One region of the Comamonas sp. HJ-2 genome, then DNA from elsewhere that is predicted to be linked to it. Evidence: riboswitches for the same ligand, from Rfam matches in the RefSeq annotation. Region 1 holds a riboswitch; each other region holds the start of a gene.
The links. Region 1 has a riboswitch for glycine ahead of ACWGXF_RS07990 (trimeric intracellular cation channel family protein). Riboswitches for the same ligand answer to the same signal wherever they lie in the genome.

Region 1 (3,269 bases):
CAATGGCGGGCAATGTTCTTCATGGCATCTTCATCCCACATCTCGGGGTTGAGCTGGGGAGAGAAGCCATCCAGATACACGCTGTCCGCCGTCATCTGCTGTTTGCGCAGCATGGTCCTGGCATCGCCTATATAGAGCGTCAGCAGCACCTGGCCGTCATCAAAGGAAAGGCGATGCACGCCCGGCAGCAGTCCCCACCATTGCTCGGCCAGTTGTTCGCCAAGCGCGCGCAGTACCTCATCGGCCGGCAAAAACGCGAGCAGATCCTCGCGCGAGACAGGGTAGGCCTCCACCGAGACAAAATGCAGAATGCGCGGGCGTCTGGGATCGGCCTTCCATGCCGCCCATGTGACCAGGAAATTCAGGCCGAAGCCAAAGCCGGTTTCCAGAATGCGCCACTGCGCTGCATCGGCCCAGGCAACTGGCAGATCGCAGCCACCGAGAAAAACCTGGCGGGCCTGGTCGAGGCCGCCGAACTCGCTGTGATAGCGATCGCCGAATCTGGAACTATAGGGGGTGCCATCCGGCATCCATGTGATCGGTTCAGACATGGAAAGTGAAACTACATGGGTGATGCATGGCGCAGTCTAGTTCAGAGCAGCCAAGCAAGGGCCGCCCCGCAGCGATGGCTGAGTCCCCCTCCTGCGTAGCAAGAGAGGGGGGAAGGCGCGCAGCGCCACAGGGGGGAGTCTCGATCACTCCCAGCGCTGCTGGTACGAGAAAACCGGCAGACGCCATTTGAAACGAATGGCGGCCAGACGGAAGGCCAGGCCGCCGGCAAAACACACGATGGTGCTGATATTGGGGCTGACATCCAGATAGCGCAGGCCCAGGAACATCAGGCATACCGACAGCGACACGCTGGCATACAGCTCGCGGCGGAACACCACGGGGACCTGGTTGCAGAGCACATCGCGCAAGATGCCGCCGCTGATGCCGGTAATCATGCCGGCCATGATGATGACGATGGTGGGGTAGCCCAGCTCCAGCGCGGTATTGCAGCCGATCAGCGAAAAGGCGATCAGGCCCATGGCGTCCAGCAGCAGAAACACCTGCTTGAGCCTGTGCATATGGCGTGCAATCACGGTGGTCAGCAGACCGAAGCTGATGACCAGATACACATATTCAGGGTGTTGGGTCCAGCCGATGGGGTAGTGGCCCAGCACCATGTCGCGGATGGTGCCGCCTCCCAGGGCAGTGACAAAGGCGATGACGACGACGCCGAAGATATCCATATTGCGCCTGCCTGCGGCGAGTGCGCCGGACATGGCTTCGGCGGTAATGGCCACCAGATAGATGACCAGCATGACGGTGAAGTTGGAGGCCTGGAACGAGTCCAGCAAAGAGACGGAAGGAAGCATGAAGGCACTTGAAAATAGACCAGCCACTCACATCGGCGGGAGTGTCCGGCTTGCCTCTCCCGCTGTCCTTTTACCTGAGAGTTGCGCATGAGCACCTTCGCGGTGGACATGCTTGCCCCTTCGGTGAGCCCTGCAGACTTGTGGTTGCGGGCTGCTCTCCAGTTGGCGATATCCGGGTCCTGTCAGACCCACCTGCGGTACTTATTGCCTGAGCGATTATGGGAGTTTGCGCCTTCGGCGGGAACCCTTGAAAGGCTCCGCTCTCCCGCGGGATGGGCGCGATTTTAGCCAGTTTCAGCGACTCTATTCGGGTTAATACCTGTATTGATGTGGTTCTGCGGCTGCCGGCTGGGGGAGCGGAAGGCCGGTCTGAACCCGCCATGGCTCGCACAAGCCCGCGTCTTCGTCTGTGAAGCCGCCCGCCATGAAAAACTCATACGCGCGACATCAAAGGCCAAAAAGCGCAAAGCTCGTCGCAACGAAGGCCGTTGCACTTCGTTTGGCCAGCGCTGCGCCGTACCGGCGCATCCCCACGGCCATTTTTAAGAATCTTCTTATACCGCTCGATCGAGTCCGTTCCTATCCTTGCCCACTTTAGATCAAACGGTCACGGCGAACCCCGGCGTTCGTGCAGGCAGCGTGTCTCCACACGCTTGCAAAAGGAGATGGGATGGGAGATTGGCTTCGACAGGCGCGTTGGGCCTTGTTCGGCCTGCTGGCGCTGATGGTGCCGGCGTCCGCACAAACGAAAAACAGTGCCGAACAGGAGAGCGCCGCGCAGGAGCTGCTGCGCCAGCAAGAGCGTGAGCGGATACTGCGCGAGAAGCAGGAGACAGCGACCGATGTGCGGTTGCAGCCGGCGCAGGCTCCGCCGCCGGACCGGCTTCCACCGGAAGAAACGCCATGCTTCCCGATTGAACGTATCTGGCTTGATGGCGAAGACGCCTACAGATTCTTCTGGTCTCTGAAAGCGGAGCGGCCGACCCCGGCAATGACCCCGCCACGGGGCGCTGCCTCGGCACCGGCGGCATCAACATGGTCATGGCGCGCGTGCAGAACGTCGTCGTCGTTCGCGGCTTCGTCACCACGCGCATCCTCGCCGCGCCGCAGGACCTCACCTTAGCCGGCAATTTGTGCAACAACGCCCCCAGCGGTAATCTGGGCTGGAACGTGCATTGGCTCATTCGAGGCGCCCTGAGAGTGCAGGTTTTTCGTTCCGCCCCTTCCGATTCAGCGATCCGAATTCGGAGAAGGCATCGCATGAATCGTTCCGCGACCGTGCTGAACCCAAATGGTGTGTATGCCGAGCGGTACTTGCCTGCAGATGCCAGAGCGAAAAAGCGCGGCAGAAAAGCGTAGATTGAATTTCGGAGTCCACTCGGTCTGTCCGAGCGGAATGAATGTCCGGCAGCGGAGAAAATGAAAAATACGTCCAACGTTGTCAGGGTTTGCAGAGTATTCGATTTTGACGAAAGTCCTGCTGAAATCTACGCAAAGCTATGCCAGAGTTTGTCTTTGCTTCCTGCGCCTTGGGGGCTGGCGAATGTGGATGTCATCACATTTGAAGACCGCCCCGATTGGCCTATCCATGAAGTGAGCTATCGACTTCACGAGGAGGTCAGTGGCCTTGAAATTGGACTTTTAAGCCGGAGGTATCGGCGAAATTCAGAGGCGCTTCCATGCCTTGAAGACTACATGACTGTCGAATTCAATTCTGCGAAAAATGGAGCCGACCTGAAGTATGTTTTCGATCAGGTGATCCCCCTCTACATACGCAGCTTTGGTGCGTTCTTCGCTGCGGTGGAGGACATGGATGTGCTGGCTGAAGAGGAAGACGAATTCTGGAGATCAAGTGATGAAGAGCGTATGCAGGTCCGGGCTCAATCCGGTCCACGTAGACAAGAGTGC
Region 2 (3,269 bases), on a different contig from region 1:
CGGGTGTTGTTTGAGAAAGGTCCAGCTCGCACTTTAGCGGTGTTCTGGCCGCTGTTTGGCAAACTGGCCCGTCTCATGCGCGGCGGCAGACCTAGCCGCGGTAGTAGCGGGTGGGAACGAAGGGCGTGGCGACCACTTTCATGGGCACGGGCTTGCCGCGCACCATGGCGAAGATTTCCGTATCGATGGCGGCATAGTCGGGCTCGACATAGGCCAGCGCCACAGGCTGGTTGAGCGTAGGGCTGAGCAGGCCGCTGGTGATGTGGCCGATATGCTGTCCGTCCATGTTTTCCAGCACGGCGGGCTCGCGCACGGGAATGCGTTCCAGCGCGATCAGGCCCACGCGCTTGCGGCGCAGCGACTGAGGGTTCTGCAATTGCTCCAGCACGATGGCCGCACCGGGAAAACCGCCCTCGCGCTCGCCGCCGGTGCGGCGAACCTTCTGCATGGCCCAGTTCAGCGCGGCTTCGACCGGCGTGGTGCTGGTGTCGATGTCGTTGCCGTACAGGCAAAGTCCGGCTTCAAGGCGCAGCGAGTTGCGCGCGCCCAGACCGATGGGGGCCACCTCGGGCTGTGCCAGCAGCGCTTCGGCAAAGGCTTCGGCAGCTTCGCCGGGCAGGGAGATTTCGAAACCGTCCTCGCCCGTATAGCCGCTGCGCGTGATGTAGAGCGCATGGCCTTGCCAGTCGAAGTGGTTGCCGGTCATGAATACCAGTTGCGTCACTCCAGGAATCAGGCGCGAGAGGGCTGTGGCAGCTTGCGGACCTTGCAGGGCCAGCAGGGCGCGATCGGGCAATGGGGCGACCTCGCAGCGGCTGGCGATGCGGTTCTGGATATGAGCGATATCGGCCTCTTTGCAGGCGCCGTTGACGATGAGGAACAGATCTTCGCCGCGGTTGACGAACATCAGGTCGTCGAGAATTCCGCCTTGTTCATCGAGCAGCAGACCGTAGCGCTGCTTGTGCAGGCCCAGGTCCATGACATCGACGGGCATCAGCGATTCGAGCGCGGCGGCGGCATCGGGGCCGCGCAACAGCAACTGGCCCATGTGCGAGACATCGAACAGGCCGGCAGCCTTGCGCGTGTGCAGATGCTCGGCCATCAGGCCTTGAGGGTATTGCACGGGCATGGCGTAGCCGGCAAACGGCACCATGCGGGCACCCAGTTTCTGGTGCAGTGCAAACAGCGGTGTGGAACGCAGATCGGAAGAGGTGTCAGCAGCAGTCACAGGCAAGCGCTCCGGTGGTCAAACCAAAATGAGTGGCCATGCATGGCTGGGCCATGCGTGGCGGGCTTGCCCTGCTGTCCGCTTTACCTGAGAGATTCACTGCACGCATTGCATCGGGCAGTTTGCTCCTTCGGTGGATGCCGGCGCACATACGAAATGACGGCCTGCATCTCTCTCCAGCAAGGGACGCTGCAGGTTTGCACACCTTGCAGCGCTTGTCAGTCCTTTTGCCTGAGCGTTTTGACACCGGGTTGGGGGTCTGCGCCTTCGGCGGTGCGAGGCAGCTTCAAGCTGCAGGCACTCTCTCCTGACCTTGGCGATTCTAGCGGTGGGCAAGGGGCTTGCACCACCGAATCGGATGGATTCTGGGGTTTTCGAGCACAGATCGCTGGAATTGAGCTTGCGGTCTCACTGCGGTTCTGTGTTCATGGCGGGCGTTCGAGGAACATCGATCTCCTGGCGCGGAAACACCAGTTGGTAGGGCTGCTCGAAGCAGGACGTCACGGGCTGGCCCTGGCGCATGCCGGGCTTGAACTTCCAGCGTTCGAGCGAGCGCATGATGGACTTCACGATGCGGGGATCGGTATCGGCGGGCTGGTAGGCCACACGGCCGAGTTCGCCCTGGGCCGTGACTTCCAGGCGGAAGACCACCGTGGTCTCCAGCCCGTTCGGAAACCAGTGGGCGCTGATGAAAGGCGTGGTGTGGCGGCGTGGCTGCGGTTGCCGATCGAGATGGGCGGGGGGTGTGCAGTCTGCCTTGATCCAGGCAGGCCATTCCATGCTCTGTGGCCGCCTGTGCTGCGTGTCCAGTGGCGGAGCCGGCGTCGGCTCCGGCTGCCCGGAAACTGTGCTCGAGATGCCGGCATTCGGCGGTTGCTTGGGCTGGCTGCCATCGAAGAGGTGGGAGCAGGCCCCGAGCAGCAAGGCGGTCAGAGACGCGGCGCAGGCGGCGGCAAGGTGTGAGGTGCGCGAAATGTCCATGAGGACATTGTCGGCCATGCGGGTTGCACCTTCAGGGTTGCGCGGGGCGCAGATCCAGTCCCTTGCTGTCGGCCTCGGCGCAGACGCGCCACCAGGCCGAGCCCGCATGCGGAGCGTTCAGGTCCAGGCGCTCGCCCATCATGGGCGTGGCGATCTCTATGCCGTGCTGCCTGCCCAGACTCAGGATCTGCTCGAAGGGGTCCCACCAGGCATGCATGGCGAGGTTGAAAGTGCCGTTGTGTATGGGCAGCAGCCATTGGCCGCCGAGATCCCGGTGTGCCTGCACGGTCTGCGCCGGATGCATATGGACATAGGGCCAGTGGGCGTCGTAGGCGCCAGTCTCCATCAATGTGACATCGAAGGGGCCGAAGTGCCTGCCGATTTCGGCAAAACCGTCGAAGTAGCCGCCATCGCCGCTGAAGAAGACGCGCAGCGGCCTGTCGGCCTGGCGATCTTCTATGGTCCAGGACGCCCAGAGCGTGCGGTTGCCGTCGCGCAGGCTGCGTCCCGAGAAATGCTGGGCCGGCGTGGCCGTGAAGCGCAGGCCGTCGACCTCGCTGCCCTGCCACCAGTCGTGCTGCACGATCTTGTCGGCCGGCACGCCCCAGGCCACCAGTCTGTCTCCCACTCCCAAGGGGCAGAGAAAAACTCCCACCTTGGGTGCGAGCACGCGAATGGTGGCGCGGTCCAGATGGTCGTAGTGGTCATGCGAGAGCAGCACGCCGCGCAAGGCAGGCAACTCGTCCAGGGCAATCGGCGGGGCATGAAAGCGCTTGGGGCCGGCAAACGATAGCGGCGAGGCGCGCTCGGAAAACACGGGGTCCGTCAACCACCAGCCGCCGCGCAGCTTCATCAGCAAGGTCGAATGGCCCAGGCGATACAGGCTGCGTTCGGGCGCGAGGTTCAGCTCGGTCGTGCTCAGCGGCAAAATGGGCAGCACCTTGCCCGGCTGGGAATCGGCCGGCTTGTTGAAGAAGAACTTCCATAGCGTCCCGGCATCTGGCTTGGGGCTGTTGACCGGACGCGGATGCGTGTTGCGAAAACGCCCGCCCGAATACTG
Region 3 (3,269 bases), on a different contig from region 1:
TTTCAAAGACCACCGCCCCTACGCGGTGTGTTCTTTTGCTGGTGGCTGGACTTACGTGGTCCTTTGGACATTAGATGCTCCAGACTGGATGGCCTTACTGGGGTGCTTATTTGTTACTGTGTGCCTTCGCGCACTGGCACTGTGGCGCAACTGGCAACTGCCGGCTTGGCGGGCTTGAATGTTAAAAAACTATAACCAATGATGAGGTTGTTTAATTTTTTAGAAAATCACCAACTAAGTTAAGAAAAAAAGCAGTAGAGAGCCGCAAGACCCCTACTGCTTATTATTTTGAACTCTAAATGTTGCCAGCAGCAACTGCATGCAAGTTCATTGAATATCCTGATTTCTTTGCTGCAGCTTTGACGATGGTGTCTGACACCAGCTCAGCTGTCACGGCTGATAACGTCCAACCCAAGTGCCCATGCCCGGTGTTGTAAAAAACATTGGGAGTTCTACCTTGACCCACCCGAGGCATCATGTTGGGCATCATAGGGCGCAAGCCTGCCCAAGGCACTACAGAGCGTGTGTTAACGCGGGGAAAACATTGTTCCACCCATTCAATCAATGGGCGGATGCGGTCTGCGCGAATGTCACGGTTCACGCCATTGAATTCGGCAGTGCCTGCAACGCGGAAACGGTTGAGGCCTAAGCGGCTGGTGACCAACTTGGTTTCGTCATCCAGTAAGCTCACGGTGGGGGCACCCAATTGACTTTCTTCATCGTTCAAGTTGACGGTGATGGAGTAGCCTTTGACGGGGTAGATGTTCACGCGATCGCCTAGCTGAGCTGCAAAGTCACGGCTGCCCACTCCTGCACACACCACCACGCTATCAAAGGTATGCAGGCTTGGGGTGGCGTCTTGTTGTGTCACGGTGATGACAGCTTGTTGGCCATCGCTTTGAATCGACGTCACATCTTGACCATACAGCGTGTGCACGCCGAGTCGTGATGCCGCATTTGCTAGTCCATTGGTGAATTTGTGAATGTCTCCCGTGGAATCGCTCTCAGTGAAGTAGCCACCGTAGTAGGTGCCTGCCAATGTCGGCTCGATGGCTTTCATTTCAGCTGGGGTCACGGCATAGCGAGGTAGGCCCCCCTTGGCCAGCATGACTGACACTTTGCCTGCATGGTCGAACCCTTTTTTGTCACGGTAAATGTGCAGGATGCCTTCCTTCTTCAGGTCGAAATCAATGCCTTCTTCCTGCGCCCAAGTAAACAAGTGTTTGCGGGCTGCGACTGCTAAGCGAGCTGTCTCAACCGTGTTGCGCTCGTAATGGGGCATCGCAGCAATGAACTCTGCAAACCAGGAGAGTTTGTGCCACGTAGGTGCTGGGTTGACCAGCAGCGGCGCATCACTTTTGAGCATCCACTTTAGCCCTTTGAGGATGGTGGACCAATGCGTCCAAACTTCTGCATTAGATGCAGAGAGTTGCCCTCCGTTTGCGAATGATGTTTCCATCGCAGCATAGCGATGGCGTTCAAACAAGGTAACGGAAAAGCCGCGTTTTGCCAAGGCATAAGCTGTTGTGACGCCCGTGATGCCGCCGCCAATAACTGCGATTGTTTTCATAGTGAATGAGCTTTCAAAAACGTCAAAGTGTTGAGCACCAACAAGCCCTGTGCATGGCTGGTGCACCCCCTCTGTTTAGAACCTGAGAGATTCGTGGTCCATCGTGTTCAATGCAACCACTTGCTCCTGCGGTGTGCCGGGTGACTAAGACCAGCAACTCTTCAGAGATATCAACGATTCAAACCGGTCCTTTTGCCTGAGAGTTTCCGGGGTGGTTGCTCCTTCGGCGTCGCGATTTAACGCGATCTCTCCCGATCTGAATTTCATAAAAAAACTACGCCAGAAAGCGCTCAGTCAACGCGACCCAGAACGCAGCACCCACAGGTATGTTGCGGTCTTCAAAATCGTAATTGGGGTTGTGCACCATGCAGGCCCCGTGACCTCCGTTAGTTGCATCGCCATTCCCGATGAATAGATAGCTGCCTGGCACTTTGTCGAGCATGTAGGCGAAGTCTTCACTGGCGGTGAGCGGTTCAGTTTGGAGCACCACGTTATCTGCGCCTACCAACGCCACCGCCACTTCGCGGGCTATTCCCGTCTCAATAGGGGTATTGACCAGCACCGGGTAACCGGGCAAAAACTCGACTTTTGCGGTCACGCCAAAACTTTTCGCCTGTAACTCAACGAGCTCCACAATGCGATTGCGCAACAACTCTCGCACATCCCGATCCAGCGCCCGTACGCTAAGCTTTAACGTGGCGTTTTGGGGGATGACGTTGTTGACCACACCCGACTGAAAAGAGCCGACCGTGATCACGGCCATGTGCAGTGGGGGTACGTTGCGTGAAACGATGGTTTGTAGCGCCATGACAATTGCCGAACCCGCAACGACCGGGTCAGCACTCTGGTGCGGCATGGCACCATGGCCGCCTTTACCTTCAATGTGCACCAGAATGTTTTCGCTGGACGCCATGGTTGCGCCTTCGCGCAATAACAACTGACCTGGCCGAAAGCCCGGCAGGTTGTGCATGGCAAAGATTGCGTCGCAGGGGAAGCGGTCAAACAGGCCGTCTTCAATCATCTTGCGCGCCCCCCCAAGCTTTCTTCAGCGGGCTGAAAGATCAAATTCAGCGTGCCATCAAACGTGGTGGACTTTGCAATATGTTCGGCCGCAGCCAGCAGCATTGCGGTGTGTCCGTCGTGGCCGCAGGCATGCATCAAACCCGCATGGCAACTGGCATGGGGCAGCCTCAGTCCTGATCGGTGTGCGTTTGCAGCCAGGCAAGTGGCGGCATGCCGACGCGGTGGGTGAAAGCGCGGGTAAGCGCTACAGCGCTGGCGTAACCCACCATGGGCGCAATGGACTTGAGCGGCTTGCCTCGTTTGAGCAAACCCTTGACTACTGTGATGCGCCAGGCCGTGAGGTAGTCGAGCGCGGTCAGGCCCGACACCTCTCGAAAGTGATTGGCAAAGCGTGCGCGCGACATGCCTGCGGTTTCGGCCAACGATTCCAGCGTCCATGCATGGCCGGGCCGGTCGTGCATGGACGTGACCGCTTTGGACAAACGTGGGTCGCCCAGCGCCGCCAGGATGCCGGTGGTGACCGATGAAATGTCAAGCAGGTGGCGCAGCAACAAGATGAGCAGGTATTCCATCAACAGGTCCAGCGCAGCTTGCCGACCACACTTTTCGTCAAAGGCTTCCTGGAACAACAGGTCCAACGCGGGTGAAAGACTGGACGACTGGTTCAGCGGAATCA

Region 2: it holds a riboswitch for glycine, as region 1 does, so the genes downstream of both, gcvT (glycine cleavage system aminomethyltransferase GcvT) here and ACWGXF_RS07990 (trimeric intracellular cation channel family protein) in region 1, are expected to answer to the same signal.
Region 3: it holds a riboswitch for glycine, as region 1 does, so the genes downstream of both, ACWGXF_RS23800 (D-amino acid dehydrogenase) here and ACWGXF_RS07990 (trimeric intracellular cation channel family protein) in region 1, are expected to answer to the same signal.

Annotation. Positions count from the first base shown of each region.
Region 1 covers NZ_JBSIFD010000008.1:13,123-16,391, forward strand. The annotation lists gene mnmC (FAD-dependent 5-carboxymethylaminomethyl-2-thiouridine(34) oxidoreductase MnmC) at 1-530, opposite strand, end outside; gene ACWGXF_RS07990 (trimeric intracellular cation channel family protein) at 696-1,361, opposite strand; glycine riboswitch at 1,414-1,533, opposite strand; glycine riboswitch at 1,547-1,639, opposite strand; gene ACWGXF_RS07995 (hypothetical protein) at 2,065-2,484, shown strand; gene ACWGXF_RS08000 (hypothetical protein) at 2,403-2,720, shown strand; gene ACWGXF_RS08005 (hypothetical protein) at 2,781-3,269, shown strand, end outside.
Region 2 covers NZ_JBSIFD010000013.1:98,618-101,886, forward strand. The annotation lists gene gcvT (glycine cleavage system aminomethyltransferase GcvT) at 92-1,228, opposite strand; glycine riboswitch at 1,293-1,418, opposite strand; glycine riboswitch at 1,438-1,548, opposite strand; gene ACWGXF_RS12475 (energy transducer TonB) at 1,637-2,227, opposite strand; gene ACWGXF_RS12480 (MBL fold metallo-hydrolase) at 2,241-3,269, opposite strand, start outside.
Region 3 covers NZ_JBSIFD010000049.1:2,788-6,056, forward strand. The annotation lists gene ACWGXF_RS23795 (trimeric intracellular cation channel family protein) at 1-178, shown strand, start outside; gene ACWGXF_RS23800 (D-amino acid dehydrogenase) at 296-1,570, opposite strand; glycine riboswitch at 1,632-1,744, opposite strand; glycine riboswitch at 1,745-1,834, opposite strand; partial or broken gene ACWGXF_RS23805 (amidohydrolase) at 1,845-2,758, opposite strand; gene ACWGXF_RS23810 (AraC family transcriptional regulator) at 2,761-3,269, opposite strand, start outside.